DNA from 2 places in the Pseudomonas sp. m6p genome. Region 1 is predicted to be linked to the other one. Evidence: predicted binding sites of a transcription regulator. Region 1 holds the regulator's gene; the other holds the start of a gene.
The links. The regulator sigma-54, encoded in region 1, starts transcription at its own class of promoters, with help from an activator protein. The targets are predictions, from matches to a motif close to ANTGGCATNNANNTTGCTNT.
Positions count from the first base shown of each region.

Region 2: a site for sigma-54 is predicted at 4,282-4,301, ahead of ACYZUM_RS05725 (CmpA/NrtA family ABC transporter substrate-binding protein). Genes of this name have one in related genera too.

Region 1 is NZ_CM147084.1:183,072-199,199, forward strand. It holds gene rapZ (RNase adapter RapZ) at 1-744, opposite strand, end outside; gene ptsN (PTS IIA-like nitrogen regulatory protein PtsN) at 747-1,211, opposite strand; gene hpf (ribosome hibernation-promoting factor, HPF/YfiA family) at 1,224-1,532, opposite strand; gene ACYZUM_RS00810 (RNA polymerase factor sigma-54) at 1,606-3,099, opposite strand; gene lptB (LPS export ABC transporter ATP-binding protein) at 3,288-4,013, opposite strand; gene lptA (lipopolysaccharide transport periplasmic protein LptA) at 4,013-4,558, opposite strand; gene lptC (LPS export ABC transporter periplasmic protein LptC) at 4,545-5,117, opposite strand; gene ACYZUM_RS00830 (KdsC family phosphatase) at 5,126-5,650, opposite strand; gene ACYZUM_RS00835 (KpsF/GutQ family sugar-phosphate isomerase) at 5,650-6,624, opposite strand; gene ACYZUM_RS00840 (ATP-binding cassette domain-containing protein) at 6,900-7,709, shown strand; gene mlaE (lipid asymmetry maintenance ABC transporter permease subunit MlaE) at 7,709-8,506, shown strand; gene mlaD (outer membrane lipid asymmetry maintenance protein MlaD) at 8,506-8,973, shown strand; gene ACYZUM_RS00855 (MlaC/ttg2D family ABC transporter substrate-binding protein) at 8,985-9,638, shown strand; gene ACYZUM_RS00860 (STAS domain-containing protein) at 9,635-9,940, shown strand; gene ACYZUM_RS00865 (BolA family protein) at 10,057-10,296, shown strand; gene murA (UDP-N-acetylglucosamine 1-carboxyvinyltransferase) at 10,319-11,584, shown strand; gene hisG (ATP phosphoribosyltransferase) at 11,711-12,346, shown strand; gene hisD (histidinol dehydrogenase) at 12,472-13,797, shown strand; gene hisC (histidinol-phosphate transaminase) at 13,800-14,852, shown strand; gene algW (Do family serine endopeptidase AlgW) at 14,975-16,128, opposite strand, start outside.
Region 2 is NZ_CM147084.1:1,210,726-1,226,853, forward strand. It holds gene ACYZUM_RS05710 (bifunctional protein-serine/threonine kinase/phosphatase) at 1-843, opposite strand, end outside; gene ACYZUM_RS05715 (nitrate/nitrite transporter) at 851-2,062, opposite strand; gene ACYZUM_RS05720 (ANTAR domain-containing response regulator) at 2,365-2,940, opposite strand; gene ACYZUM_RS05725 (CmpA/NrtA family ABC transporter substrate-binding protein) at 2,956-4,167, opposite strand; gene ACYZUM_RS05730 (quinone-dependent dihydroorotate dehydrogenase) at 4,390-5,409, shown strand; gene rmf (ribosome modulation factor) at 5,710-5,925, opposite strand; gene rlmKL (bifunctional 23S rRNA (guanine(2069)-N(7))-methyltransferase RlmK/23S rRNA (guanine(2445)-N(2))-methyltransferase RlmL) at 6,458-8,728, shown strand; gene ACYZUM_RS05745 (sensor domain-containing diguanylate cyclase) at 8,877-11,264, shown strand; gene dacB (D-alanyl-D-alanine carboxypeptidase/D-alanyl-D-alanine endopeptidase) at 11,423-12,883, opposite strand; gene ACYZUM_RS05755 (YggL family protein) at 13,119-13,463, shown strand; gene ACYZUM_RS05760 (benzoate/H(+) symporter BenE family transporter) at 13,592-14,782, opposite strand; gene ACYZUM_RS05765 (GntR family transcriptional regulator) at 15,138-15,902, shown strand; gene guaD (guanine deaminase) at 16,085-16,128, opposite strand, start outside.

The sequences.
Region 1 (16,128 bases):
AATGGTGACGTAGGCGCGGTTGCTCGCAGCGAAGCGTGGCAGCCATTTATTCAGATAGCCGAAGATATCCTGATACATCTCCTCGACTTCCGGTTGCGCCGCCAGGTATTCGGCGACCGGTGCATCGAGACCCGATTGGGCGCGTAGCTCCGGCTTCCAGTACGGGTTGGGCAGGCAGCGCACGTCGAATACCAGATCCGCATCCACCGGCATGCCGCGCTTGAAGCCGAACGACTCGACCAGAAATGCCGTGCCCGGCTCCGGCTGGTTCAGCAGGCGCAACTTGATGGTGTCACGCAGTTGGTACAGATTCAGGTTGGTAGTATTGACCTTGAGGTCGGCCAGGTCCGCAATCGGGCCCAGCAGGGCCGTCTCGTCTTGAATCGCTTCGGCCAGCGAACGATTGGCAGTGCTCAGCGGATGGCGCCGGCGGGTTTCCGAGAAGCGCTTGAGCAGCGTTTCTTCGTCGGCATCCAGATACAACACATCGCACTGGATGTGCCGGGCACGGACTTCTTCAAGCAGTTCGGGGAAACGCGACAGGTGGCTCGGCAGATTGCGTGCATCGATCGACACGGCCACCAGCGGCTGGGCCAGCTCGGTATGAATCAGGGCGCGTTCGGCGAGTTCCGGCAGCAGGCCGGCCGGCAGGTTGTCGATGCAGTAGTAGCCGTTGTCCTCAAGGACATCCAGGGCAGTACTTTTACCCGAGCCGGAGCGGCCGCTGACGATGATCAAACGCATGATTAATGACCGTTCTGCTCGCTCAGGACGACCTGATACAAGGCTTCGTTACTCGGTGCGCTGCGCAGTTTTTCGCGCACTTCCTTGCGATCGAGCATGCTGGCGATCTGGCGCAGTAATTCCAGGTGAGCATCGGTGGCCGCTTCCGGGACCAGCAGGACAAACAGCAAGTCAACCGGAGCGCCGTCGATGGCATCGAAATCGATGGGGGCATCAAGGTGCATCAATGCGCTGATAGGCGCTTCGCAGCCTTTGAGGCGACAGTGGGGAATGGCGATGCCGTTGCCGAAACCGGTGGAACCGAGTTTCTCACGGGCGATCAGCGCATCGAACACATCCTGCATGGCCAGATCCGGCACTTCTTTATGGATGAGGTTGGCAATCTGTTCGAGGGCTTTCTTTTTACTGCCGCCCGGCACGTTCACCAGGGAACGGCCGGGGGTCAGGATACTTTCAAGTCGGATCATGGGTTGGGGGTGTTAACGACCGGTTGCGCCCTGGAGGAGGCTCTGGGTCTTTTCCTTATGCTTTTTGAGTTGGCGATCCAGCTTGTCGGTCAGTGAGTCGATCGCAGCATACATGTCGGTATCTTCTGCGTTGGCGACCACTTCGCTGCCGGGAATATGCAAGGTGGCTTCGATTTTCTGCTTGAGCTTTTCGACGCACATCGTGACCTGCACGTTGGTGATCTTGTCGAAATGGCGCTCCAATCGTTCGAGTTTCTCGTTGATGTAGGTGCGCAGAGGTTCGGTCACTTCCAGTTGGTGTCCACTGATGTTGACTTGCATACAGCTTCTCCTTCGTTGCCAGTGCATAAAGCGGCAGGCCGGATAGCCTGCCACTGGAACGCTGTAACGTGGCTTACATCAACCGCTTGCGTTCGCTCGAAGGCGCGATCCCGAGGGATTCGCGGTACTTGGCGACGGTGCGGCGAGCCACCTGAATGCCTTGTGCCTCCAGTAAACCAGCGATCTTGCTGTCACTCAATGGCTTTTTCTGATTTTCCGCCGCGACCAGTTTTTTGATGATCGCGCGGATCGCCGTGGAGGAGCATTCACCGCCTTCAGAGGTGCTGACGTGGCTGGAGAAAAAGTATTTCAGTTCATAAATGCCCCGAGGGGTATGCATGAATTTCTGCGTGGTGACCCGGGAAATCGTCGATTCGTGCATGCCGACCGCCTCGGCGATGTCATGCAGGACCAACGGTTTCATGGCTTCATCGCCGTATTCCAGGAAGCCGCGCTGATGCTCGACGATCTGGGTGGCCACCTTCATCAGGGTTTCGTTGCGGCTTTGCAGGCTCTTGATGAACCAGCGTGCCTCTTGCAACTGGTTGCGCATGAAGGTGTTGTCGGCGCTGGTGTCGGCGCGTCGCACGAAGCCGGCATACTGCGCATTGACCCGCAGACGAGGCACCGACTCCTGATTCAGCTCGACCAGCCAGCGTTCGTTGTCCTTGCGCACAATCACGTCAGGCACCACGTACTCGGCTTCGGTGGATTCGATCTGTGAACCCGGGCGCGGATTGAGGCTCTGCACCAGTTCGATGACCTGACGCAGCTCGTCTTCCTTGAGCTTCATGCGTCGCATCAGCTGGCTGTAGTCGCGACTGCCAAGCAGATCGATGTAATCGCTGACCAGACGCTTGGCCTCGTTCAGCCAAGGAGTCTTGGCCGGGAGCTGACGCAGTTGCAGCAACAGGCATTCGCCGAGGTTGCGTGCGCCGATGCCGGCGGGTTCGAACTGCTGGATGCGATGCAGGACGGCTTCGATCTCGTCCAGCTCGATGTCGAGTTCCGGATCAAAGGCGTCGAGAATTTCTTCGAGGGTTTCGTCGAGGTAGCCCTGATTGTTGATGCAATCGATCAGGGTCACGGCGATCAGGCGGTCGGTGTCGGACATCGGCGCCAGGTTCAGTTGCCACAGCAGATGGCTTTGCAGGCTTTCCCCGGCGGAGGTGCGGGTGGTGAAGTCCCACTCATCGTCATCGCTGCTGGGCAGGCTGCTGGCGCTGGTCTGGTAGACGTCTTCCCAGGCGGTATCAACGGGCAATTCGTTAGGAATGCGCTCGTTCCATTCGCCTTCCTCCAGGTTGTCCACCGTCGGGGCGGTTTCCTGATAGGAAGGTTCCTGAATCTCGGTGTTGGTTTTTTGTTCGGCGTTGTCGGCCAATGGATCGGAGTTGTCGAAGTCGTCGCCTTCTTCCTGGCGCTCGAGCATCGGATTGGATTCCAGGGCCTCCTGGATTTCCTGTTGCAGGTCCAGGGTCGACAATTGGAGCAGGCGGATGGCCTGTTGCAGCTGCGGTGTCATCGTCAGCTGCTGGCCCATTCTCAAGACTAGCGATGGTTTCATGGCAGGGGCTTAACACCTTATTCGCCGGCGCGCATGCGCCATCCACTACAGGGCGCCGAAGCGCCAAACTTAAGCAAATTATATGCCTGAAACTGTCGTGTTTGCCTAGAGCGCTGTAACAATAAAGCGTATAAAAAAAGCGCTTCAGCGTTACAGCACCCGGACGGCTGGCCGAATGCGCTCGCGCTTTAGAGGCGGAACTCGTGGCCCAGGTACACTTCCTTCACCAGATCGTTGGCAAGGATGGTTGCCGCATCGCCTTCAGCGATCAGTTGACCGTCGTTGACGATGTAGGCGGTCTCGCAGATATCCAGCGTCTCACGCACGTTGTGGTCGGTGATCAGCACACCGATGCCCTTGGCCTTGAGGTGATGGATGATCTGCTTGATGTCGCCGACCGAGATCGGGTCGACACCGGCGAACGGTTCGTCGAGCAGGATGAATTTCGGGGCGGTCGCCAGGGCGCGGGCGATTTCCACCCGACGGCGTTCACCACCGGACAGGCTCATGCCGAGGTTGTCTCGGATGTGGCTGATATGGAACTCCTGCAGCAGGCTTTCCAGCTCCTTGCGACGGCCGGCCTTGTCGAGTTCCTGACGGGTCTCGAGGATGGCCATGATGTTGTCGGCCACCGACAGTTTGCGGAAGATCGACGCTTCTTGCGGCAGATAGCCGATACCGGCCTTGGCGCGACCGTGCATCGGCTGGTGGCTGACGTCCAGATCGTCGATCAGCACGCGACCCTGATCGGCCTGCACCAGGCCGACGATCATGTAGAAGCAGGTGGTCTTGCCGGCACCGTTCGGGCCGAGCAGGCCGACGATCTGGCCGCTGTCGATCGACAGACTGACGTCACGCACGACCTGACGGCTTTTATAGGCCTTGGCCAGGTGCTGAGCTTTCAGAGTTGCCATTACTGGGTTTTCTCGTCGGTTTTCTTCTTCGGCTGGATCACCATGTCGATGCGCGGACGCGTCTCGGTGACCTTGTTGCCGGTAGCGCGACCGGCGCTGGCCAGTTTTCTCACCGTGTCATAGACGATTTTCTCGCCTTGGGTGGTGTTGTTGTCCTTGTCGACAACCTTGGCCTTGTCGATCAGCACGACGCGGTTTTGCGCGGCGTGATACTGGATCGTCACGCCCCAGCCCTGTACAGGCTTGGTGTCACCCTGGGTTTGCAACTGCTCGAAGTAGGCAAGGTTACCCACCGAGGTCACCACGTCGATGTCGCCGGTCGGGGTACGGGTGATGGTTACCGTATTGCCCTTAACGATCATCGAACCCTGGGTGATGATCACGTCACCTTTATAGGTGGCGATGCCGTTCTTGTCGTCCAGTTGGGCGTCGTCGGCCTGAATGCGGATAGGTTGCTGCTGATCGTTCGGCAGAGCCCAGGCGCTCACGCTTCCCAGTGCTGCGCCCAGACTGAGCAAAATAGGGAGGGTTTTAACGAGCCTCATACTGTCCTCTTACGTTCGATTGCAGGTGTATCCTGCTTTCCTTCAAATACGCCTTCATTCCCACGCCAGTCGATACACCGCCAGCGCCGTCGATTCTAACGGGTTGCTCGGTCTGCGCATATTGCTGCTGAGGGAACACCGTCATGCGGGTGCTGGTGATCAGGGTGTCGCGGTTCTTTTCATCGGTGCGCTTGATGCGTACCGAGTCGATCAGTTCTACCTGGGTTCCGTCCGGGTTCACTTCGCCACGCTCGCTGGTCACGTGCCACGGAAAGTCTGTGCCGCGGAACATGTTGAGGTCGGGTTTGGTGACCAGTGTCACGTCCGTCGCTTTCAGATGCTCGGCCTTGTCCGACGTCATTTCGTACTGCACCTTGCCGTCCGGAAGGTATTGCAGGGTATGCGTGTTCGTGGCGTACCAGTCGATGGCGGTGTCTTCGACCTTGGTCACAGGTTTGTCGAGGAACCGTTCAGGGCTGATGTTCCAGTAGCCGACCGCTGCGAACAGGGCAGCGATACAGCCGAACAACAGGAAGTTGCGAAATTTTTTGCTAAACATGGTTTGGCTCACAGGTACGCGGCGTTGGCCGCATCGAGGCGGCCCTGGGCGCGCAGGATCAATTCGCAGAACTCTCGGGCGGCACCTTCGCCACCGCGGGCCCGAGTGACGCCATGGGCGTGTTCGCGCACGAAGTCGGCAGCATTGGCCACGGCCATGCCCAAGCCTACGCGGCGGATCACCGGCAGGTCAGGCAGGTCGTCACCGAGGTAGGCGACCTGTTCATAGCTTAGGCCCAGTTGCGCCAATAGGCCGTCCAGAACCACCAATTTGTCTTCGCGGCCCTGAAACAGGTGCGGGATGCCGAGGTTCTTCGCCCGGCGCTCAACCACCGGCGTCTTGCGGCCGCTGATGATGGCGGTTTCGACGCCGGCATTCATCAGCATCTTGATGCCCTGGCCGTCGAGGGTGTTGAAGGTCTTGAATTCGCTGCCGTCTTCGAGGAAGTACAGGCGCCCGTCGGTGAGGACGCCATCGACGTCGAACACCGCCAGTTTGATCGCTTTGCCGCGTTGCAGCAGATCGGTTGTCATTACATCACTCCTGCACGCAGCAGATCGGAGAGGTTGAAGGCGCCGATCGGGCGATCTTCTTCGTCCACGACCACCAGTGCGTTGATTCGGTGGTCTTCCATGATTTTCAGCGCTTCGGCGGCGAGCATCTCGGGCCGTGCGGTCTTGCCGTGCGCGGTCATGACCTGGTCGATGGTGGCGCTGCGGATGTCGATGCTGCGATCCAGGGTGCGGCGCAAGTCGCCGTCGGTGAAGATCCCGGCGAGTTTGCCATCGGCTTCAACGATCGCGGTCATGCCCAGGCCCTTGCGGGTCATTTCCATGAGCGCGTCCTTGAGCAGGGTGCCGCGTTGCACTTGCGGCAGCTCCTGGCCGGCGTGCATGACGTTTTCCACTTTCAGCAGCAGGCGTCGACCCAGGGCGCCGCCCGGGTGGGAGAAAGCAAAATCTTCGGCGGTAAAACCCCGGGCTTCCAGCAGCGCCACGGCCAGGGCATCGCCCATGACCAGCGCAGCGGTGGTCGAGGAAGTCGGTGCCAGGTTCAGCGGGCAGGCTTCGTGCTCGACGTGAACGTTGAGATTGACTTCGGCGGCCTTGGCCAGCGGTGACTGTGGATTGCCGGTCAGGCTGATCAACTGGATGCCCAGGCGTTTGATCAACGGCAGCAGGGTGACGATTTCGTTGGTCGAGCCGGAGTTGGAGAGGGCGAGGATCACGTCATCGCGGGTGATCATGCCCATGTCACCGTGGCTGGCTTCGGCTGGATGAACAAAAAAGGCCGGGGTGCCGGTGCTGGCCAGGGTCGCGGCAATCTTGTTGCCGACGTGCCCGGATTTACCCATGCCGACCACTACCACACGGCCCTTGCTGGCCAGAATCATCTCGCAAGCGCGTACGAAATCGGCGTCGATATGGGGCAACAAGCCTTGTACGGCTTCCACTTCGAGGCGGATGGTGCGTTGTGCCGATTGAATCAGGTCGCTGGATTGGCTCATGTCAGAAATCGTATAGCCCGATGAAAAGGCGGCGATTATAGCGGTTATGTTGAAAAGCCTCACGCAAGTTCGTCGAGCTTTGTCATTCCTGGCAACCAAAACCCCGAAAAAGTGCCGTCGGGCCTGTCATATCGTTGAACGCGGAGGGGCATGGGCCTTGGGCGCTTGGCGTTTGCAGTGATATAGTTCGCCGCCAGTTCGGCCTGCCCGGGAGGTATGTGCTTTCTGCGGAAAGCCAGGCGTCCGAGTGAGAGGCTGCATCGCAAGGAGTTTAGATGAGTGCCGATAACGCCTACGCGGTCGAGCTGAAGGGAGTCTCCTTCAAGCGCGGTGCGCGCAGCATTTTCAATAACGTCGATATTCGCATCCCGCGTGGCAAGGTTACCGGCATCATGGGGCCTTCCGGGTGTGGCAAGACCACGCTGCTGCGACTGATGGGCGCGCAATTGCGTCCCTCCAGCGGGGAAGTCTGGGTCAACGGTCAGAACCTGCCGACGCTGTCGCGCAGTGATCTGTTCGATGCGCGAAAGCACATGGGTGTGCTGTTTCAGAGTGGCGCGCTGTTTACCGATCTCGATGTCTTCGAGAACGTCGCTTTCCCCTTGCGGGTTCATACCCAATTACCGGACGAGATGATCCGCGACATCGTCCTGCTCAAATTGCAGGCGGTTGGACTGCGCGGCGCGATCGAGCTGATGCCGGACGAGCTGTCGGGCGGCATGAAACGTCGCGTGGCGCTGGCGCGGGCGATCGCGCTCGATCCGCAGATTCTCATGTATGACGAGCCTTTCGTTGGTCAGGATCCGATCGCCATGGGCGTGCTGGTGCGCCTGATCCGTCTGCTCAATGATGCGCTGGGCATTACCAGCATTGTGGTTTCCCACGACCTGGCCGAAACCGCGAGCATCGCTGACTACATTTATGTAGTGGGTGATGGTCAGGTGCTGGGGCAGGGTACGCCGGACGAATTGATGAACTCGGATGAACCGCGTATTCGCCAGTTCATGACCGGCAACCCCGATGGCCCGGTGCCGTACCATTTTCCAGCGACGGATTACCGCGCAGATCTTCTGGGGAAGCGCTGATGCGCAGAATTTCATTGATAGAACGCGTACGCCGCTTTGGCGAGACGGCGATCGACGCCGTGGCGGTGTTTGGCCGCGCGACCCTGTTCCTGTTTCACGCCCTGCTCGGTCGTGGCGGCATCAGTGGCGGTTTTGGTCTGCTGGTCAAGCAACTGCATTCGGTTGGCGTGATGTCGCTGGTGATCATCGTCGTCTCCGGGATTTTCATCGGCATGGTGCTGGCGCTGCAGGGCTTCAGTATTCTGTCGAGCTACGGTTCGGAGCAGGCAGTGGGGCAGATGGTCGCCCTGACCTTGCTGCGTGAATTGGGTCCGGTGGTGACGGCGCTGCTGTTTGCCGGGCGTGCCGGTTCGGCGCTGACGGCCGAAATCGGCAACATGAAGTCCACCGAACAGCTTTCCAGCCTGGAAATGATCGGTGTCGACCCGCTCAAGTACATCATTGCTCCGCGCCTGTGGGCCGGTTTCATTTCCCTGCCGGTGCTGGCGATGATTTTCAGCGTGGTAGGCATCTGGGGTGGATCGTGGGTGGCTGTCGACTGGCTGGGTGTGTATGAAGGCTCTTATTGGGCGAACATGCAGAACAGCGTGAATTTCACCAGTGACGTGCTCAACGGCGTGATCAAAAGTATTGTTTTCGCCTTTGTAGTGACCTGGATTGCCGTATTCCAAGGCTATGACTGTGAGCCCACTTCCGAGGGTATCAGTCGTGCCACCACCAAGACCGTGGTGTTTGCCTCGCTGGCAGTGCTCGGCCTGGACTTTATTCTGACCGCTTTGATGTTTGGAGATTTCTGATGCAAAACCGCACCCTGGAAATCGGTGTCGGCCTGTTCCTGCTGGCAGGGATCCTGGCCTTGTTGCTGCTTGCGCTGCGGGTCAGTGGCCTGTCTCCGACCTCGACCACCGACACCTATAAGCTGTATGCCTACTTCGACAATATCGCCGGTTTGACGGTCAGAGCCAAAGTGACCATGGCCGGTGTAACCATCGGCAAGGTCACGGCCATCGATCTGGATCGCGACAGCTTCACCGGTCGGGTCACCCTGCAAGTGGATAAAAAGGTCGACAACCTGCCGACCGACTCCACAGCGTCTATCCTGACCGCTGGCCTGTTGGGCGAGAAATACATCGGTATCAGCGTGGGTGGGGAAGACACTCGTCTGAAGGATGGTGGAACCATCCACGACACGCAGTCGTCTCTGGTACTGGAAGACCTGATCGGTAAATTCCTGCTCAATACCGTTAGCAAAGACGCCAAATGAGGAGCTTTTGAATGATCTCTACCTTGCGACGTGGCCTGTTGGTGTTGCTTGCGACACTGCCACTGCTGGCTAACGCTGCGCCCGGGCAATCGGCGCACGATCTGGTTCAGGACACCACGAACCGGATGCTGGCCGACCTGTCGGCCAACAAAGCGAAATACAAGCAGGATCCGGCTGATTTCTATGCCGCGTTGAACAACATCGTCGGCCCGGTAGTGGATGCCGAGGGCATTTCCAAGAGCATCATGACGGTCAAGTATTCGCGCAAGGCCACGCCGGCGCAGATGCAGACCTTCCAGGAAAACTTCAAGAAAGGCCTGTTCCAGTTCTACGGCAATGCCTTGCTCGAATACAACAATCAGGGCATCACGGTTGATCCGGCCAAGGATGAATCGGGTGATCGCACCAGCGTCGGCATGACCGTCAAGGGCAGCAACGGCGCGATCTATCCGGTGCAGTACACGCTGGAGAAGATCAACGGTGAGTGGAAGCTGCGCAACGTGATCATCAACGGCATCAACATCGGCAAGCTGTTCCGTGATCAGTTCGCGGATGCGATGCAGCGCAATGGCAACGATCTGGACAAGACCATCAACAATTGGGCTGGCGAAGTGGCCAAGGCCAAGGAAACCACCGAGAAAGCTGCCGAGAAGCCAGCGCAATGAATGAGGCGGCAGTTCGTATGAGTGATGTCGACGAGCTATTGCTCAGCGGAGTGCTGGACTATCGCACGGGCCCCGACCTGCGCAAGGAGGGCCAGGCGCTGATCAAGTCCAGCAAGGCGGCATCGCTGGTGATTGATTGTTCGGCAGTGAAGAAGTCCAGCAGCGTCGGCTTGTCCTTGCTGCTGTGCTTCATGCGCGATGCTCAGGCGGCCGGCAAGGCCGTCAGCGTCCGCGCGATGCCGGAAGACATGCGCGAAATCGCTCAGGTCAGCGAACTGACCGAGTTGCTGGCGCACCCCTGAACCCGCATCGACAAACAAGCCCCCCGTCAGAGTCCTGCCAATGCGGGGTTCGCAGGCGCGGGGCTTTTTTGTATGATGTCCGACCCGTGCGCACAGGGCGCCGATTGAGGTTGAGCATGCAGGCCGTAGAAGTGAAGAGCTTCCTTGAAGGAAAGCTGCCAGGAACGCAGGTGGAAGTTGAAGGCGAAGGCTGCAACTTCCAGCTGAACGTGATTAGTGATGAACTGGCGGCGTTGAGCCCGGTCAAGCGTCAGCAAAGCATCTATGCCCATTTGAACCCTTGGATCGCTGATGGCAGCATCCACGCGGTCACTATGAAATTTTTCAGCAGCGCGGCCTGGGCCGAGCGCACCTGAGCCCTAGGGCGTCGAGATTCTTATGGATAAATTGATTATTACCGGTGGCGTTCGTCTTGATGGCGAAATCCGTATCTCCGGGGCGAAGAACTCCGCCCTGCCGATTCTGGCTGCCACCCTGCTGTGCGATGGCCCGGTGACCGTTGGCAACCTGCCGCACCTGCACGACATCACCACCATGATCGAGCTGTTCGGTCGCATGGGCATCGAGCCTGTGATCGACGAGAAACTCAGCGTTGAAATCGACCCACGTACCATCAAGACCCTGATCGCGCCGTACGAGCTGGTGAAAACCATGCGTGCCTCGATCCTGGTTCTGGGGCCGATGGTTGCCCGTTTCGGTGAAGCCGAAGTCGCTCTGCCTGGCGGTTGCGCCATCGGTTCGCGTCCGGTTGACCTGCACATCCGTGGTCTCGAAGCCATGGGCGCGGTGATCGACGTCGAAGGCGGCTACATCAAGGCCAAGGCGCCTGAAGGCGGCCTGCGCGGTGCGCACTTCTTCTTTGATACCGTCAGCGTGACCGGTACCGAAAACATCATGATGGCGGCTGCCCTGGCCAAGGGGCGCAGCGTGCTGCAGAACGCTGCGCGCGAGCCGGAAGTCGTCGACCTGGCGAATTTCCTCAACGCCATGGGCGCCAAGGTTTCCGGTGCCGGTACCGACACCATCACCATCGATGGCGTCGAGCGCCTGGGTTCGTGTTTCTACAAGGTCATGCCTGACCGTATCGAAACCGGCACCTACCTGGTGGCCGCTGCGGTCACCGGTGGCCGCGTCAAGGTCAAGGACACTGATCCGACCATTCTTGAAGCGGTCCTGGAAAAGCTCCGTGAGTCCGGTGCGGAAATCACCTGCGGTGAAGACTGGATCGAGCTGAACATGCACGGCAAACGCCCGAAAGCGGTCAACGTGCGCACAGCGCCGTACCCGGCATTCCCGACCGACATGCAGGCGCAGTTCATCTCGCTCAACGCCATTGCCGAAGGCACCGGTGCAGTGATCGAGACGATCTTCGAAAACCGTTTCATGCACGTGTACGAACTGCACCGCATGGGCGCCAGGATCCAGGTCGAAGGCAACACTGCGATCGTCACCGGTACTGAAGTGCTGAAGGGCGCGCCAGTGATGGCCACCGACCTGCGTGCTTCGGCGAGTCTGGTGATTTCGGCCCTGGTGGCCGAGGGCGATACCCTGATCGACCGCATCTACCACATCGACCGTGGTTACGAGTGCATCGAAGAAAAACTGCAGATGCTGGGCGCCAAGATCCGTCGCGTTCCGGGCTAGTCGCTGCACTGGGCACAGGGAGGTGTCCACTGAATTTGTTTCGAGTCGAGCCGGTATCCGGCTCGATGTGTGTCCGGCGCCGATTGCGACCGGACATGAGTACCTTGATAAGGACTGACGTTTCCCATGTTGACCATCGCACTGTCCAAGGGCCGCATCCTTGACGACACCCTGCCGCTTCTCGCTGAAGCGGGCATCGTGCCGACCGAGAATCCGGACAAGAGCCGCAAACTGATCATCCCCACCACTCAGGATGACGTACGTCTGTTGATCGTGCGTGCCACCGACGTGCCGACCTATGTCGAGCATGGCGCGGCCGACCTCGGCGTCGCCGGTAAAGACGTGCTGATGGAATACACCGGCCAGGGCCTCTACGAGCCGCTGGATCTGCAGATTGCCCAGTGCAAGCTGATGACGGCCGGCAAGATCGGCGCAGCCGAGCCCAAGGGCCGTCTGCGCGTGGCGACCAAGTTCGTCAACGTTGCCAAGCGCTACTACGCCGAGCAGGGCCGTCAGGTCGACATCATCAAGCTCTACGGCTCGATGGAGCTGGCGCCGCTGATCGGTCTGGCCGACAAGATCATCGACGTGGTCGACACCGGCAATACACTGCGCGCCAACGGCCTGGAACCTCAGGAACTGATCGCCACGATCAGCTCGCGCCTGGTGGTCAACAAGGCTTCGATGAAGATGCAACACGCCCGAATCCAGGCGTTGATCGATACCCTGCGCACGGCAGTGGAATCGCGACACCGCGGCTGATGTACCTGCGCGACCTTGAGTCGCGCCCGTCTATCCGCCTCATAGCCAGAATCTCAGGTGCCCAAGCGGAAACGACTGCTAAGTTAGGGCGCCTGAGTTTTTGCCATTCCTATGAGGCTCTCGCTATGACCGCACCGACTGCAATTCGCCGACTCAACGCTGCTGACCCGGATTTCGCGCATCATCTGGATCATCTGCTGAGCTGGGAAAGTGTGTCTGACGACTCGGTCAATCAGCGCGTGCTGGACATCATCAAGGCGGTGCGCGAGCGCGGTGACGCGGCGCTGGTCGAGTTCACCCAGAAGTTCGACGGCCTCGAAGTCGCCTCCATGGCCGACCTGATCCTGCCGCGCGAGCGTCTGGAACTGGCCCTGACCCGCATCACTGTCCCGCAACGCGAAGCGCTGGAAAAAGCCGCGGCGCGGGTGCGCAGCTACCACGAAAAACAGAAACAGGATTCCTGGAGCTACACCGAAGCCGACGGCACCGTGCTCGGGCAGAAGGTCACACCACTGGATCGCGCCGGCCTGTACGTGCCGGGCGGCAAGGCGTCGTACCCGTCGTCGGTGTTGATGAACGCGATTCCGGCCAAGGTCGCCGGCGTGACCGAAGTGGTCATGGTGGTGCCGACCCCGCGCGGTGAAATCAATGAGCTGGTGCTGGCGGCGGCGTGCATTGCCGGCGTTGACCGGGTGTTCACCATCGGCGGCGCGCAAGCGGTTGCTGCGCTGGCTTACGGTACCGAAAGCGTGCCGCAGGTGGACAAAGTCGTCGGCCCGGGCAACATTTATGTCGCCACCGCCAAACGACACGTGTTCGGTCAGGTCGGCATCGACATGATCGCCGGCCCGTCGGAAATCCTCGTGGTCTGCGACGGCCAGACCGATCCGGACTGGATCGCCATGGACCTGTTCTCCCAGGCCGAGCACGACGAAGACGCGCAGGCGATTCTGGTCAGCCCGGATGCCGAATTCCTCGACAAGGTTGCGGCGAGCATCGACAAACTGCTGCCGACCATGGACCGCGCGGCCATCATCGAAACTTCGATCAATGGTCGCGGTGCGCTGATTCACGTGCGCGACATGGCGCAAGCCATCGAAGTCGCCAACCGCATCGCCCCGGAACACCTCGAATTGTCGGTGGCCGACCCGCAAGCCTGGCTGCCGCAGATTCGCCACGCCGGCGCGATCTTCATGGGCCGCCACACCTCGGAAGCGCTGGGTGATTACTGCGCCGGCCCGAACCACGTGCTGCCAACGTCCGGCACCGCGCGTTTCTCCTCACCGCTGGGCGTGTACGACTTCCAGAAACGTTCGTCGATCATCTTCTGCTCCGAGGCCGGCGCTTCCGAGCTGGGCAAGACCGCGTCCGTGCTGGCCCGTGGCGAATCCCTGAGCGCGCACGCCCGCAGCGCCGAATACCGCATCAAAGACGAAGTGAAGGGGAATTGAACATGAGTAAATTCTGGAGCCCGTTCGTCAAGGATCTGGTGCCGTATGTGCCGGGCGAACAGCCGAAGCTGACCAGACTGGTCAAGCTCAACACCAACGAAAACCCTTACGGCCCGTCGCCCAAAGCCCTGGCGGCGATGCAAACCGAGCTCAACGACAACCTGCGCCTGTACCCGGATCCGAACAGCGATCTGCTGAAAACCGCCGTCGCCCACTACTACGGCGTGCAGAGCAATCAGGTGTTCCTCGGCAACGGTTCGGACGAGGTGCTCGCGCACATTTTCCACGGTCTGCTGCAACACGAGCAGCCACTGCTGTTTCCGGACATCAGCTACAGCTTCTATCCGGTGTACTGCGGTCTGTACGGCATCCAGTTCGATGCCGTGCCGCTGGACGCGCAGTTCCAGATCAACCCGGCGGACTACGCCAAACCGAACGGCGGGATCATTTTCCCGAATCCGAACGCACCGACCGGTTGCCTGCTGGCACTGGAAGCGGTCGAGCAGATCCTCAAGGCCAGCCCGGATTCGGTGGTTGTGGTGGACGAGGCTTATATCGACTTCGGCGGCGAAACCGCGATCAGCCTGGTGGACCGTTATCCGAACCTGCTGGTGACCCAGACCTTGTCCAAGTCGCGCTCGCTGGCCGGCCTGCGCGTCGGTCTGGCGGTGGGTCATCCGGATCTGATCGAAGCGCTGGAGCGAATCAAGAACAGCTTCAACTCCTATCCGCTGGATCGCCTGGCGATTGTCGGAGCGGCGGCCGCGTTCGAGGATCGCGAGTATTTCGACAAGACCTGCCGTCTGGTCATCGAAAGTCGTGAGTGGGTCATCGCGCAATTGCAGGTCAAGGGGTTTGAGGTGCTGCCGTCGGCGGCAAACTTCATCTTCGCCCGGCACCCGCAACACGATGCAGCGGGGCTGGCAGCCAAGTTGCGCGAGCAGGGCGTGATTGTGCGCCACTTCAAGCAGGAGCGGATTGCCCAGTTCCTGCGGATCTCGATCGGTACGCCGGAGCAGAATCAGGCGCTGATCGACGGCCTCGGCGACCTGTAGAACACCGCTAAACCTGTGGGAGCGAGCCTGCTCGCGAAAGCGGTCTGTCATTCAACATCATTGTTGACTGTGACGACCTCTTCGCGAGCAGGCTCGCTCCCACATTGATTTGTACTGGCGGCTTACTCTTCTTCTTTCACAGGCGCCGGCGGTGGACGCAGGCCGATTTCAGCAGTCAGCTTGATCTCTTTGCCGTTGCGCATGACCTGAATGGTGACCTTGTCGGTCGGTTTGATCCGCGCCACCTGATTCATGGACTTTCGCCCATCACCCGCCGGTTCTCCGTCGATACTCAGAATCACGTCACCCAGCTGCAGGCCGGCCTTCTGTGCCGGGCCATCGCGGAAGATTCCCGCCACGACAATTCCCGGACGCCCGGACAGGCCAAACGACTCGGCCAGTTCCTGGGTCAGCGGCTGCACTTCAATACCGAGCCAGCCACGAATCACCTGACCGTGCTCGATGATCGACTTCATCACCTCCATCGCCAGTTTTACCGGAATCGCAAAACCGATGCCTTGCGAGCCGCCGGACTTGGAGAAGATCGCGGTGTTGATCCCGGTGAGATTGCCGTTGGCATCGACCAGTGCGCCGCCGGAGTTGCCCGGGTTGATCGCCGCGTCGGTCTGGATGAAGTCTTCGTAATTGTTCAGGCCCAACTGGTTGCGCCCGGTGGCGCTGATGATGCCCATGGTCACGGTCTGGCCGACGCCGAACGGGTTGCCGATGGCCAGTGCGACGTCGCCGATGCGGATGTTGTCGGAGCGGCCGACGGTGATCGCCGGGAGGTTTTTCAGGTCAATCTTCAGCACCGCGAGGTCGGTTTCCGGGTCGCTGCCGATGACGCGGGCGAGGGTTTCGCGCCCATCCTTGAGTGCCACCACGATCTGATCGGCGCCGGTGGTCACGTGGTTGTTGGTCAGAATGTAGCCTTCCGGGCTCATGATCACGCCGGAACCGAGGCTCGATTCCATGCGTTTCTGCTTCGGCGAGTTGTCACCGAAGAAGCGCCGGAACTGCGGATCCTCAAACAGCGGGTGCGCCGGTTTGTTGATGACTTTGGTGGTGTAGAGGTTGACCACCGACGGTGCGGCGATGGTCACCGCGTCGGCATAGGACACCGGGCCCTGTTGCACACTGGTGGTTTGCGGGGCCTGTTGCAGGTTGACGTCGAGGCTCGGAAGCCCGACCCACTGCGGGTAACGCTGAATAATCAACAGAGCGATAAGCACGCCGGCCAACAGCGGCCAGCCAAAAAAACGCAGCGCCTTGAGCA
Region 2 (16,128 bases), 1.0 Mb from region 1:
CCCGTCCAGCACTCGATACAGCAGCGATTGCTGGCTCTGAGCGACAACGTTCTGCACCTGCCAGCCTTCGAACATCTGCGCGGTTTTCAACGCTGGCGGCAGTGGCCATTGCTGCAAATGGATCAGCGCGTCGCCAATGCTCGCCTCGCCCAGCACATCGACCCGCACCAGCAACGCACTGGCGTTGTCCTGGCTGCCGGCCAGATGCGCGGCATTGACCAGCGTGTGTGCGGCACGGTCGAGATCCGGTTGATCGCGCAGGATCGCCGCGATTGCGGTATCGCCCAAGGTCGACCACACGCCATCGCTGAGCAGCACGAAACATTCGCCCTCGCGTAATTCACCGTCGAGAAAATCCAGCACCAGATGCTGATCCAGCCCCAGCGCGCGTTTGAGCACGTGCTGCATGCCCGGCTGCTCCCAGACATGATCCTGCGAAATCCGCTGCAAAGCGTCGGCCTGCCAGCGATAGACCCGGCAATCGCCGACGTGGGCCAGGGTGAAACGCCGACCGCGCAGAACCAGCGCGCTGACCGTGGTCAGCAACGGTTGCCCGCCGCCATTGGCCTGTAACCAGCGATTTTGCGCGAGCAGCAGGCGATCCAGCGCCTGCGGCACGCTCCAGGTTTGCGGTGTGGCGTAGTAATCCAGCGCCAGTGCCTGCAGGGTCGAGCGTGCAGCCAGGCCGCCGTCGGCGCATTGGCTTACGCCGTCGGCAATGGCGACCAGATAGCCTTTGCTCGCGGCCAGCGCCGGGGCGGGTGTCACCAGGCGCAGGGCGTCCTGGTTTTCCGCGCGCGGTCCGGTGGCGCTGGCCTGGGCAAAGCTCAGTTGCAGGGGCATTGCCGCCTCACACGCGTGCAGCAGTGACCGCCGCCGAACCCCAGGTGGTTCTCCAGCGACGTTTGACCCCGTGCAGGCCGAACCACGCCAGCACGCCGAGGCTGGCGAACAACCACAGCGCCAGTTGATAGCTGCCGGTGCTTTGCTTGATCGCGCCCATGCCGGCCGCCAAGGCAAAACCGCCGATGCCGCCGGCCATGCCGATCAGCCCGGTCATCACGCCGATCTCCAGACGGAAGCGTTGCGGCACCAACTGGAACACCGCGCCATTGCCGGCGCCGAGCCCGAGCATGGTGCAGACGAACAGCGCCAGTGCGGCGTAGGAGCTGGGCAGGTTGAAACCGACGGCGGCGATGCAGATCGCCGCCACGGTGTACATCGCCAGCAAGGTGCGGATGCCGCCGAAGCGATCCGCCAGCGCACCACCCAGCGGGCGCATCAGGCTGCCACCGAACACACAGGCAGCGGTGTAGTAACCAGCGGTTACCGGGCTCAGACCGTACTGATCGTTAAAGTAGCCGGGCAGGGCGCTGGCCAGGCCGATGAAGCCGCCGAAGGTCACGCTGTAGAAAAACATGAACCACCAACTGTCGCGGTCGCCGAGGGCCTTGAAGTAGTCGGCCATGGCTTTGGCCCTGGGCCGCTGCGGCGCGTTTTTCGCCAGCCAGGCGAACAGCACCAGCGTCAGGATCAACGGAATCAGGGCAAAACCGAACACGTTGCTCCAGCCGAACGACGCGGCCAGCACCGGGGCGATCAGCGCGGCGAACACGGTGCCGGAGTTACCGGCGCCAGCGATGCCCATCGCCTTGCCTTGATGTTGTGGTGGATACCATTGCGAGGCCAGCGGCAGGGCCACAGCAAACGAGGCACCGGCCATGCCGAGGAATAGCCCCAGCAGCAGCGCCTGTTCATAACTGTGGATACCGAGTTTCCACGCACCGAACAGCGCGCAGATCACGATCACCTGGCCGATCAGCCCGGCGGTCTTCGGCGACAGACGATCAGCCAGCATGCCCATCACAAATCGCAGCACCGCACCGGCGAGTATCGGCGTCGCCACCACCAGCCCGCGTTGTTGGGTGCTCAGGTGCAGGTCGGCGGCGATCTGCACCGCCAACGGGCCGAGCAGGTACCAGACCATGAAGCTCAGGTCGAAATACAGGAACGCTGCGAACAGGGTCGGGGTGTGGCCGGATTTCCAGAAGCTTGAATTCATCGCGCACCTCAGCTGAAAAGAGTCTCGAAAGGAGTCACAGCAGGTGGCGCGCCGCCACGGCCGCACCACCGGCCCCGGGCTGTGGGGCCAAAACGCAAAAACGCCGCTACCTGGTTCGCCGATGGGGCGAGCGGGGTGAGCGACGTCTTTGTCGTGGGTGGGGCAACCGCCGTTGGTTACCTGTGCTGAATGCTTAGCCAGATTTGTGCCAAGGATCAAAAGATCGCAGCCTTCGGCAGCTCCTACAGGAAATTGCGTGCCTTTGTAGGAGCTGCCGAAGGCTGCGATCTTTTGCTCTTCAATCAGCCGAGCAACTCACTCATGGCAATGATTTGCTCCGCCACCTGAATCAGTTTCTGCTGGCGGCTCATGGCCTGGCGGCGCATCAGGGTGTAGGCCTCTTCTTCGTTGCAGTCCTTCATCTTCATCAGCAGCCCTTTGGCCAGCTCGATGCGTTTGCGCTCGGCCAGTTGCTGGTCGCGGGCCAGCAGTTGCGCGCGCAAGGCCTGATCGCTTTCGAAGCGGGCCATGGCCACATCGAGAATCGGCTGCAGGCGCTGGGCGTGGATGCCTTCGACGATGTAGGCGCTGACCCCGGACTTGATCGCCTGACGCATCACCCCCGGGTCGTGTTCGTCGGTGAACATCACGATCGGTCGGGGCTGGTCACGGCTGACCAGCACCACTTGCTCCATCACATCGCGGCCCGGTGACTCGGTATCGATCAGGATCACGTCCGGGCGCACCGTTTCGACGCGGGCCGGCAGGTCGATGATCAGGCCGGACTCATCGATGACCTCGAAACCCGCCTCGATCAGCGCGGCTTTCAGGCGCCCGACTTTTTTCGCGGTGTCGTTGATCAGCAGAATGCGCAGCATATTGGCGGTCTCCTGTCAGCGGCGGGCGAGCAGAGGAGCGGCGTCGCTCAGGGCGTGCAGCTTGAAACTGCGGGCGTAAGCGGCCGGATCACTGCCGTCCCAGACTTTGCCATCGAGCAACTGGCTGCTGCGCATCTCTTTGCCCCACGCGGCGACACCGACGGCGGTGGCGGCTTCGCGGTAGATGTCCAGTTGCTGAACCTGGCGGGCCACCGCGAGGTAGTCGGGATCCTCGCGCAACAGGCCCCAGCGACGGAATTGGGTCATGAACCACATGCCGTCGGACAGATACGGCAAATTTACCTCGCCGTTGCCGTGAAAACGCAAGGCGTGCGGGTCCTGCCAGCGGTTGCCGAGGCCATCGGCGTAATCCCCGAGAAAACGCGGTTCGATGCAGGACAGCGGGGCGTCGAGATATTCCGGGGCGCTCAGCAACTGCGCGGTGCTGCGGCGGTTTTCCGCGCTTTGTTCAATGAAGCGGCTGGCCTCGAGAATCGCCATTACCAGCGCCCGGGCGCTGTTGGGGTATTGTTCGACGAACGCGCGGGTGCAGCCGAGGACTTTCTCCGGATGATCGGGCCAGATGCTCTGGCTGGTCGCCAGGGTGAACCCCAGATCCTGCTGCACGGCGGCTGCCGCCCACGGCTCACCGACGCAGAAACCATCGATGCGCCCGGCTTGCAGGTGCGCGACCATTTGCGGCGGCGGCACCACCACGCTGTCGACGTCCTGCAACGGATGAATGCCCTGACTCGCCAGCCAGTAATACAGCCACATCGCGTGGGTACCGGTGGGAAAAGTCTGGGCGAAGGTCAGTTTTGCGCGGGTTTGGTGCGCGTGCCGATCCAGCGCTTCAGGACTGGTCACGCCCAGTTGCTGCAAGCCGTGGGACAGGTTGAGGCTCTGGCCATTCTGGTTCAGCCCCATCAGCACCGCCATGTCACTCGGCGCCACGCCGCCGATGCCCAGATGCACCGCGTAAATCAGCCCGTACAGGCTGTGGGCGACATCCAGTTCACCGCTGACCAGTTTGTCGCGCAACGTCGCCCAGGACGCCTGACGCTTGAGGTTGATTGTCAGGCCGTAGGGCTGGGCAAAGCCTTGCGTGGCGGCCACGACCACCGAGGCGCAGTCGCTCAAGGCCATGAAACCGAGATTGATCACGCTTTTTTCCGGGGCATCACTGCCGTTGACCCAGGCCAGTGGCCCGACGGACGAATCACTCATATAAAGCCACCCTCAAAAAAACGCCGTCCCAGGTTTTGCTCAGGCAAAACCTGCGAACGACGCCATTGTCCGTGCCCGCACGCCGTCATTGGCCTGGGGGCTGATAACCCTGAAAGTGCAAGGCATATGCCAGTCAGGCTGATTTGCCTGTGCGCCTCGCGCCGGGGGGCGATGCCCGGCTATAATCGCCGCCTCTTTTCGCCGCCCGAGTCATCGCCGCCCATGTACACCCTGGCCCGTCAGCTGTTGTTCAAACTTTCCCCGGAAACCTCCCACGATCTGTCGCTGGATCTGATCGGCGCGGGTGGGCGTTTGGGCCTCAACGGCATGCTGTGCAAGAAGCCGGCGAACCTGCCGGTGACGGTCATGGGCCTGGACTTCCCGAATCCGGTGGGTCTGGCGGCGGGTCTGGACAAGAACGGCGCGGCCATCGACGGTTTCTCGCAACTGGGTTTCGGCTTTGTCGAAATCGGCACCGTGACCCCGCGTCCGCAGCCGGGCAACCCGAAACCACGGATCTTCCGCCTGCCGGAGGCCGAGGCGATCATCAATCGCATGGGCTTCAACAACCTCGGTGTGGATAACCTGCTGGCGCGGGTCGCGGCGGCCAAATACAAGGGCGTGCTGGGGATCAACATCGGCAAAAACTTCGACACTCCGGTCGAGCGCGCGGTAGATGACTACCTGATTTGCCTGGACAAGGTGTATGCCCACGCCAGCTATGTCACGGTCAACGTCAGTTCGCCCAACACCCCGGGCCTGCGCAGCCTGCAGTTCGGTGATTCGCTCAAGCAGTTGCTGGCGGATCTGGCCACGCGCCGTGCCGAACTGGCCCTGCGTCACGGCAAACATGTACCGCTGGCGATCAAGATCGCTCCGGACATGACCGACGAAGAAACGGCGCAGGTGGCTCAGGCGCTGATCGAAACCGGGATGGACGCGGTGATCGCCACCAACACCACCCTGAGTCGCGTCGGCGTCGAAGGCATGGAGCACGGTGACGAGGCGGGCGGTTTGTCCGGCGCCCCGGTGCGCGACAAGAGCACGCATACCGTGAAGGTGTTGGCTGAGGAACTGGGTGGTCGGTTGCCGATCATTGCGGCGGGTGGCATCACTGAAGGCAAGCATGCGGCCGAGAAAATCATGGCGGGTGCGAGTCTGGTGCAGATTTACTCGGGCTTCATCTACAAAGGCCCGGCCTTGATTCGTGAATCGGTCGACGCGATTGCCGCGCTGCGCTGAGGCTGTTGAGGACTCGTGATGAGGGGCTTTTGTGGCGAGGGGATTTATCCCCGATCGACTGCGCAGCAGTCGTAAAATTTGCATCCGCCGTTCGCCTGGCTCACTCGGGTGGATGGATTCGGGGCCGCTTTGCAGCCCATCGGGGATGAATCCCCTCGCCACAGGGATCTGTATCGTCCGGGGCAAGCATAAAAAAGGGCTCCTCGAAGGAGCCCCTGGGCCGTAGCCCGCCGTCCGGGAAGGACGTGCATGGTAAGTCGCTAGAAATTCAGATTGTCGTGTTGCAATAAGTGCCCTGTGTCAGCCGACGGCGTGAAGTTCGTTGAGTCTGTGGATCCCCGCAGTGCCGGTCATACCGTCCCAGTTGTCGCCGCGTCCTTCTCGCCAGCCGTTGATCCAGGCTTGGCGTACCGACGGTAGAGTAAATGGGCAAAGCTCGCGGGATTTGCCACCAACGCCATATTGATATCCGCGCAAAAATGCTCTTTCCAACGGATCACGCTTAAGTCTTCTCATAGGGTGTTTCCCTCACTTGTTGACTGTTTTCGTCGCGTTGACCTCAATCGAGGTCTGGCAGAAAAAACTCTGCCGTTGGGCGGCTCGCTGCCGGCGTGGCGAGCCAAGGTGTTGACGCCGTTGCGACGTCAACCTGTGGTCAGTTCTAACCAATGAGTCACAGCGAGGGAATGATCGTTTTGTCATAAGGACGTAACGAAAGTAGTGCTACAGCCATAAGTAACGACGGGTTTCATGAAGGTTTCTGCAGCAAACCCCGGTATGATCGGCCCCGCGCTGGATGATGGGGTTAATCCTTTAGTGAGAATGACCCACGTTTGCGCTTGGGTAATATGCGACGAAGGGTCGCTTTAAGACTTTTTGTTTCATCAACTTTTTTATCTGTCCCGGCATCTAAGCTCTTTTAACCCGAGCAGCGGGGATGGAACGGCACACCTTCGTGCCACGCGGGCGTTCTTGTGGAAAAGCGCCTGATTGAAAACCGGATCGGCAATGTGTTGCCGGTTCACTAGCCAAAGGCTCTGGAAATACCATGTCCGATCGTTTCGAACTCTTCCTCACTTGCCCCAAAGGCCTTGAAGGCCTGCTCATCGAGGAAGCCGTCGGGCTTGGCCTTGAAGAGGCCCGCGAGCACACCTCTGCCGTGCGTGGCATGGCGACCATGGAAACCGCTTATCGCCTGTGCCTGTGGTCGCGTCTGGCCAACCGGGTGCTGCTGGTGCTCAAGCGTTTCCCGATGAAAGACGCTGAAGACCTGTACCACGGCGTGCTTGACGTCGAGTGGCAGGATCACATGCTCGCCGACGGCACCCTGGCCGTGGAATTCAGCGGCCACGGCTCGGGCATCGACAACACCCACTTCGGCGCGCTGAAAGTCAAAGACGCCATCGTCGACAAACTGCGTACCCCGCAAGGCGACCGTCCGTCAATCGACAAGCTCAACCCGGATCTGCGCATTCACCTGCGCCTGGATCGCGGCGAAGCGATTCTGTCCCTCGACCTGTCCGGTCACAGCCTGCACCAGCGCGGCTACCGCCTGCAGCAGGGCGCGGCGCCGTTGAAGGAAAACCTCGCGGCAGCGATCCTGATCCGTTCCGGCTGGCCGCGCATTGCGGCCGAAGGCGGCGCGCTGGCTGACCCGATGTGCGGTGTCGGTACGTTCCTCGTCGAAGCCGGGATGATCGCCGCCGACATGGCGCCGAACCTGCGCCGTGAGCAGTGGGGCTTTACCGCCTGGCTGGGCCACGTCCCGGCGCTGTGGAAAAAACTCCATGAAGAAGCCGTCGAGCGTGCCGCTGCCGGTCTGGCCAAGCCGCCGCTGTGGATTCGCGGTTACGAAGCCGACCCGCGCCTGATTCAACCGGGTCGCAACAACGTCGAGCGTGCCGGTCTGAGCGAGTGGATCAAGATCTATCAGGGCGAAGTCGCGACCTTCGAGCCGCGTCCGGACCAGAACCAGAAAGGTCTGGTGATCTGCAACCCGCCGTACGGCGAGCGTCTGGGCGACGAAGCCAGCCTGCTTTACCTCTATCAGAACCTTGGCGAGCGACTGCGTCAGGCCTGCCTGAACTGGGAAGCGGCGGTGTTCACCGGCGCGCCGGATCTGGGCAAGCGCATGGGCATTCGCAGCCACAAACAGTATTCGTTCTGGAACGGCGCGTTGCCGTGCAAACTGCTGTTGATCAAAGTGCTGCCGGATCAGTTCGTCACCGGCGAGCGGCGGACCCCGGAACAGCGTCAGGCCGAGCGTGAGCAAGCTGCTTACGATCAAACCCCGAACGAGCCGCAAGAGCGCAAGTTCAACAAGAACGGCAACCCGATCAAACCGACGCCAGCCCCGGCCCCGGTGATCGAGCAGCCGCGCCTGAGCGAAGGCGGGCAGATGTTTGCCAACCGCCTGCAGAAAAACCTCAAGGCGATGAGCAAGTGGGTCAAGCGCGAAGGCATCGACTGCTACCGCGTCTACGATGCCGACATGCCGGAATACGCCATGGCCATCGACCTGTATCACGACTGGGTGCACGTGCAGGAATACGCCGCGCCGAAGTCGATCGATCCGGAAAAGGCCTCGGCACGCATGTTCGACGCCCTGGCCGCGATCCCCCAGGCGCTGAACGTCGACAAGAGCCGCGTGGTGGTCAAACGCCGCGAGCGCCAGAGCGGCACCAAGCAATACGAACGTCAGGCGGCGCAGGGCAAGTTCAATGAGGTCAGCGAAGGCGGCGTCAAGCTGCTGGTGAACCTCACTGACTACCTCGACACTGGGCTGTTTCTCGATCACCGGCCAATGCGCATGCGCATTCAGAAAGAGGCGGCCGGCAAGCGCTTCCTCAATCTGTTCTGCTACACCGCGACCGCCAGTGTGCACGCGGCCAAGGGCGGTGCGCGCAGCACCACCAGCGTCGACCTGTCGAAGACTTACCTCGACTGGGCGCGGCGCAACCTGTCGCTGAACGGCTTCTCCGACAAGAACCGTCTGGAGCAGGGCGACGTGATGGCGTGGCTGGAAAGCAGCCGCGACGAGTACGACCTGATCTTCATCGACCCGCCGACCTTCTCCAACTCCAAGCGCATGGAAGGCATCTTTGACGTGCAGCGTGACCAGGTGCAGTTGATCGACCTGGCCATGGCACGTCTGGCTCCGGGTGGCGTGCTGTACTTCTCCAACAACTTCCGAAAGTTCCAGTTGGAGGAGAACCTCGCCGAGCGTTACGCGGTCGAGGAAATCAGCGCGCAGACCATTGATCCGGATTTCGCCCGCAATACCAAGATTCACCGCGCCTGGAAAATCACGGCGCGTTGACACTTGCCATGGTTGGATCCACAGAGCCTTGATTTTTAAAGGCTCTTGGATCCGATCAGCGCTAGCCAAATTAATGGCTAATAGCTATAACTCAACGCATGGCCAATGGGGTTTTCCCCCCGAAACAATGGCGTCGTGAGTTGCCCCTATGTCGTTGCACCCCGTGCGCCCAAAGATTCTGGGTTTTATCAGTGAAGACGTCTCGGCCTGGCTGGTCGCGATACTGGTATTGCTCGCCGGCGGGATTCTCACGGGGCTGCTCGCCTGGGCCACCCTCAATCAGTTTCACCATCAACTGCGCCAACGCTTTCAGCTGCTGGCCAATGAGCGTTACAGCCGCATCGAAGAACGTTTCCAGGATCAGGAACAGCGTCTCGACGGCCTGCGCCGTTTTTTCGCCAACTCCGATTCGGTCTCACGTAGCGAATTCGACGGCTATGCCAAACCGCTTCTGTTACGCACCCAGGCCTATTCCTATGCGCCGCGGGTCAGCCATGCCGAGCGTTCGGCGATCGAACAAGCGGTGCGTAGCGAAGGGTTCAGCACCTTCACCTTTCGCGAGCTGAATGCTGACGGCCAGTTGCAGACCGCCGGTGATCGTCCCGAATACGTTCCGGTGATCTACACCCAGAGCCAGAGCCGCTTGCCCACCCCGCTGGGCTATGACCTGCTGGCGCAACCGTTGCGCCGGGCGACGCTGGAACGCGCCGACCGCAGCGGGCACATGGCGGTGTCGCAGCCGTTGCATCTGGTGGGGATTGATCCGGCCTATGCCCGGGGCGTCTTGCTGCTGGCGCCGGTCACCGAGGAGGGCGCGGCGAAAGGTTCTGCGCAAGGGTACGTGATGGCGGTGATCAGCATGCAGCAGTTGCTGGCCGACGGACTGCCGGAGGAAACCCAGGATTTCCTCACGGTGCGTATTCTCGACCTGTCCACCGACGATCAGCATGAAGTGCTCTACGAGTCCGCCAACAAGGCCGGGGCCAGCGACCTGTCCGCGACACGTCTGGTTCGCATGGCCGACCATGATTATCAAGTGGACATTCAGCCCAGCGAGGCATTTTTACAGGCCAACCATTCTTCCATCAGCAGCCTAGTGGTGCTGGGCGCGCTGCTGAGCCTGTTGCTCAGCGCGTTGCTGTATGTGCTGGTCAGTCAACGCCAGCGCGCCCTGCGCATGGTTGAACTGCGCACGCAGGAACTGCACGCCCGCGAGCAGGAGTTGCGCGGCACCCACGGTCAGTTGCGCGGGGTGCTGAATGCCGCGACCCAGGTGGCGATCATTGCCACGGATCTGCGCGGGGTGATCAACACCTTCAACCCCGGCGCGGAACAGATGCTCGGCTACAGCAGCACCGATGTGGTCGGCCACATGACCCTGGAAAACCTGCATCTGCCGCGAGAGCTGGCTGCGCGTTCCGCGGAGTTGAGTGCGCGTTACGGCAAGAGCATTCCGACCTGCCACGCGATGTTGGTCGAGGGCGGTGAAGTGGGCGGTCACGAGGCGCGCGAGTGGACGCTGGTGCGCAGCGACGGCAGTTATCTGCCGGTGAACATGCTTGCCACCCCGGTACTGGATGAGCAGGGTTTGTGGGTCGGGCATCTGGCGATCTGCATCGACATCACCGAGCGCAAGCGCGTGCACGAAGCACTGGCGGCGCGCGATGTATTGCTGAAAAAACTCAGTGCTCATGTGCCCGGCGGCATCTACCAGTTCAAGATGGAGTTCGACGGGCGTTTCAGCGTGATTTATGCCAGCGACGGCATCCGCGAGATCTACGAGCTGGAGCCGGACGTGCTGCTGCTCAATGCCGAGGCGATTTTCACCCGCATTCATCCGCAGGACGTCTCGCGAGTGCGCAGCTCGATCCGCGCTTCGGCGGACAGCCTCAGCCCATGGCGCGAGGAATACCGCGTGCAGTTGCCCGAGCGTGGCCTGCGCTGGGTGCGCGGCGAGGCGACGCCGGAGGAACTGCCGGGCGGCGGCGTGCTGTGGCACGGCTACATCTCGGACATTTCCGACTTGAAACGGGTGGAAGAGGAACTGCGGGCGCTGTCGGTCACCGACTCGCTGACCGGCATCCACAACCGCCGCTACTTCCAGGAACGCCTGACCACCGAAATGGCCCGGGTCGAGCGCGGCGGCGGTGAGCTGTCGGTGATCATGCTCGACATCGACCACTTCAAACGCATCAATGACCAGTACGGTCATGCCGTCGGCGATCGGGTGCTGCAGGCGGTGTGCGAGCGCATCGGCCATCGCTTGCGGCGGACCGATGTGTTCTGTCGTCTCGGTGGCGAGGAATTCATGGTGCTGTGCCCGGACATCGACGGCGAGCACGCGTACATGCTGGCGGTGGAATTGTGGCAAGGCCTGCGCAGCGCGCCGGTGGACGTGGTCGGGGTGGTGACGGCCAGTTTCGGCATCGCCAGCTGGCGTCCGGGGGAAGGCGCGGATGCGCTGCTGCTGCGGGCGGATTCCGGGGTGTATGCGGCGAAGCAGGGTGGGCGCGATCGGGTGGAGCAGATGAGCTAAGCCGTTACACCAATCCCCTGTGGAACCCTGTTTTGTGGCGAGGGAGCTTGCTCCCGCATGAGTGCGTAGCGCTCACAAAATCATTGGGGCCGCTGCGCAGCCCAGCGGAAGCAAGCTCCCTCGCCACAGAGAGTTGCGTCCACAGGTTCAACGGTGGTTTACAGGGCCGAAGCGGTCTGCGGCAAACGTGGCTGCTTGTACAGATCCAGCAGCACCTGATCCAGCACCGACGACGCGCCGAACGGGGCTTTGTCGTTGAGGATCGCCACCACCGCCCAGGTATTGCCGTTGACGTCGCGGCTGAAGCCGGCGATGGCGCGCACGGTGTTCAGGGTGCCGGTCTTGACGTGGGCTTCGCCGCGCATCGCGGTGGTTTTCAGGCGTTTGCGCATGGTGCCGTCGGTGCCGGCAATCGGCAGCGAGCTGATGTACTCGGCAGCGTATGGGCTGTGCCAGGCCGCTTGCAGCATGTTGGCCATCTCGCGGGCGCTGACGCGTTCGGCGCGCGACAGCCCGGAGCCGTTTTCCATCACCAGGTGCGGCGCGGTGATGCCTTTCTTCGCCAGCCACTGGCGGACTACGCGTTGTGCGGCCTTGGCGTCGTCACCGTCGGCTTCGTTGCGGTACTTCTGACCGAGGCTCAGAAACAGCTGCTGGGCCATGGTGTTGTTACTGTATTTGTTGATGTCGCGGATGATTTCCGCCAGATCCGGCGAGTAGGCGCGGGCCAGCAGCTTGGCGCTGCTCGGGGTCGCGGCGAGGCGATCCTTGCCCTGGATGCTGCCGCCCAGTTCTTTCCAGATCGCGCGCACGGCGCCAGCGGTGTAGGTCGCATGGTCGAGCAGTGACAGATAAGTCTGCGAGCTGCAGCCATCGCCCAACTGACCGGCGACGGTCACGGTCACGCTGCCGTCAGGCTGGGTCACCGGGTTGTAGCGCACGCCGCCGGTGCATTGCTTGGAGTTGAGCGCCTTGACCGTGTTTTCGATGCGCACGCTGGCAATCGGCGGTTCCACCGAGATCAGCACCCGGCCACCGTCATTGCGCGCGACGAAGCGCAGGGCCTTGAGGTTGACCAGCAGCGAGTCGGGTTTGACCAGGAACGGTTTGTTCTCGTCGTTGCCGTCGTCGTTGAATTCCGGCAGTTGTGGCTGGATGAAGAAGCTGCGGTCGAGGATCAGGTCGCCGGTGACCTGGGTCACGCCGTTGGCGCGCAGGTCGCGCATCAGCAGCCAGAGTTTTTCCATGTTCAGCTTCGGATCGCCGCCACCCTTGAGGTACAGGTTGCCATTGAGGATGCCGCCACTCAGGTCGCCGTCGGTGTAGAACTCGGTTTTCCACTGATGGTTGGGGCCGAGCATTTCCAGCGAGGCGTAGGTGGTGACCAGTTTCATGGTCGAGGCCGGGTTGACCGAGACGTCGGCGTTGTACACGGTCGGATTGCCCGGGCCGTCGAGCGGGATCATCACCAGCGACAGCGCGGTCGGCTGCAGTTTGCTGGCCTTGAGGGCTTTTTCGACGTTAGGGGTGAGGGCGGTATTGATAGTGGCAGCGGCAACCGGCAGGGCCAGGGGCAGAAGAAGGCCGGCAAGAAACAGAGGACGCAACGATTTGATCATATGAAATAAAACCCTGCAGAAGAGGGGAAAAATAACGAGGGCATGGATGAAAAAGCCCTCAGTGGTCATGAAAGTGTCGGCATTATGCCCCAAGGTGTAACAGCTTGTGCCTTGCCCGGAGCGGCCATTTCGTTATTTTTTTTACAGGCGGTCGGCCACCGTACCCAGAGAGTCGGGCAATTGACCGCTTAAACTGGTAAAGTGCCGGCCGTTATTACTTAAGAGGATTGTTCCAATGGCGACTAACCGTTCCCAGCGTCTGCGCAAAAAACTGTGCGTTGATGAATTCCAAGAGCTGGGTTTCGAACTGAACCTGGACTTCAAAGAAGACTTGTCCGAAGAAGCCATTGACGCTTTCCTCGAAGCATTCATCAAAGAAGCCATGGAAGCCAACGGTCTGGGTTATGTTGGCGGCGATGACTTCGGTCTGGTTTGCCTGCAGAAGCGTGGCTCGGTCAACGAAGAGCAGCGCGCTGCCGTTGAAGCCTGGCTGAAAAACCGTAGCGAACTGACCGGCATGACCGTCAGCCCGCTGCTGGACGTCTGGTATCCGGAAAAGCCGATCAACGCGGCCAAGTGATACTGAAAAAAACGGCGACCTTCGGGTCGCCGTTTTTTTGCAAGATCAAAAGATCGCAGCCTTCGGCAGCTCCTACATCGGGATATGCGTTTCCCTGTAGGCGCTGCCGAAGGCTGCGATCTTTTGCTTTAAGCTTTACGCCAGTTGAGTATCAGCAAGGTCAGCACTCCAGCAACAATTCCCCAGAACGCCGAACCGATGGAAAACAGCGTCAACCCCGACGCCGTGACCATGAACGTGATCAGCGCCGCCTCGCGTTCTTTCACCTCGGTCATGGCAATGCTCAAACCGTTGATGATTGAACCGAACAGCGCCAATGCGGCAATCGACAGCACCAGTTCTTTCGGCAGCGCGGCAAACAGCGCCGCCAATGTCGCGCCGAACACCCCGGCAATCCCGTAGAAAATCCCGCACCAGACCGCGGCGGTGTAGCGTTTGTTGCGATCTTCATGGGCGTGCGGCCCGGTGCAGATGGCTGCGCTGATCGCCGCGAGGTTGATGCCGTGGGAGCCGAACGGCGCCAGCAACAGCGAGGCGATGCCGGTGGTGGTGATCAGTGGCGAGGCCGGGACGTTGTAGCCGTCGGCGCGCAGCACGGCGATGCCGGGCATGTTCTGCGAGGTCATCGCCACCACGAACAGCGGAATGCCGATGCTGATGGTCGCCGCGAGGGAGAAGTGCGGCGTGGTCCAGACCGGCGTCGCCACTTCCAGATGAAAGCCGCTGAAATCCAGCAGCCCCATGAAGCCCGACAGCGCGGTGCCGATCAGCAATGCAGCGAGCACCGCGTAACGCGGCGACAGGCGCTTGACCAGCAGATAGGTGAAAAACATCCCCAGCACCAGCCCGGTACGGTGTTGTGCGGCGACGAAGATTTCGCTGCCGATCTTGAACAGAATCCCCGCCAGCAACGCCGCCGCCAGCGATGCCGGGATTTTTTTCACCAAGCGTTCGAAGCTGCCGGTCAGCCCACAAATGGTCACCAGTACTGCGCAAGTGATGTAGGCGCCGATGGCCTCACCGTAGCTGACACCGCCCAGGCTGGTGATCAGCAGGGCTGCACCGGGGGTCGACCAGGCGATGGTGATCGGTGTGCGATAGCGCAGCGACAAGCCGATCGAACACACCGCCATGCCGATCGAGATCGCCCAGATCCACGAGGAAATCTGTCCGCTGCTTAGGCCCGCCGCTTGCCCGGCCTGGAACATCAGCACCAGCGAACTGGTGTAGCCGGTCATCATTGCAATGAACCCGGCAACGATCGCTGAGGGCGAAGTGTCGGCGAGAGGGCGCAGGCGGGTGTAGGTGGCGTCGTTCATGACGGCGGTGTTCCTTATACAGATGAAGATCCCCGCAATTACGCTGAACTGTGTAGGAGCTGCCGAAGGCTGCGATCTTTTGATTTTGATGTTTGAAAGCAAGATCAAAAGATCGCAGCCTTCGGCAGCTCCTACATAAGAGCAGGTGTGCGCAAAGGCGGATTCTGCGATCAAGCCTAAACTCAATCGTAACGGATCGTTGCAATACAGCCGTGGTCACAAACAGCCATACAGTCGTGTTGCCACCATCCATTGTGTACAATCGCGCTGTTTTTTACGCGATACTTGCCAGCGACCTACTGTGCCGTATTACAGTCACGGTCTATTCGCCGCAGTTCTCCCGACTCGAGTGCCCATGAACGAACAGTTGCAACCCCTCAAGAAACAACCGCGAGCAGGCAAAGCCGGCCGCAGCGGAACCCAGGACGATATTGTCTACGCGCATATCTTCGAGGCCATCCTCGAACAGCGTCTGGCGCCCGGCACAAAATTGAGCGAAGAAGCGCTGGGGGAAATCTTCGGGGTCAGCCGCACCATCATTCGCCGCGCGCTGTCGCGTCTGGCCCATGAAGGCGTGGTGCTGTTGCGGCCGAACCGTGGCGCCGTCGTCGCCAGCCCGAGCGTAGAAGAAGCGCGCCAGGTGTTCATGGCCCGCCGTCTGGTGGAGCGCGCGATCACCGAACTGGCCGTGCAGCACGCCACCGCCGAGCAGATCGCCGAACTGCGCCAGATGGTCAACGACGAGCGTGACAGCTTCTCCCGTGGCGATCGTGGTGCCGGTATCCGTCTGTCCGGCGAATTCCACCTGAAACTGGCCGAAGCGGCGAAGAACGCGCCACTGATCAGCTTCCAGCGCAGCCTGGTCTCGCAGACCTCGCTGATCATCGCCCAGTACGAAAGCGGCAACCGCTCGCATTGCTCCTACGACGAGCACACCCAGTTGATCGACGCCATCGAAGCGCGCAACGGTGAGCTGGCGGTGGACCTGATGATGCACCACATGGATCACATCGACAGCAAGCTCAACCTCGATGAGGAAAGTGCGTCGGATGACCTGCATGCGGTGTTCTCGCATCTGTTGCAAACCAAGAAGCCTGGGCGCCCGGCGGCCAAGCTTTGAGCTGACACCGAGTCGCCCCAATCGCTGGCAAGCCAGCTCCCACAGGGATTTGTGGTGTTCACCGAATCTGCGATACACCGGAAAACCTGTGGGAGCTGGCTTGCCAGCGATAGCAATCTGACAGGCAACAAAAATCCCCCAGGCTGAAAAGCGCTGGGGGATTTTTTATGCCTCGGAAAAACTCAGCGCTGATGCACCAAAGCCCCCGCCGCATACGTCTGCTGCA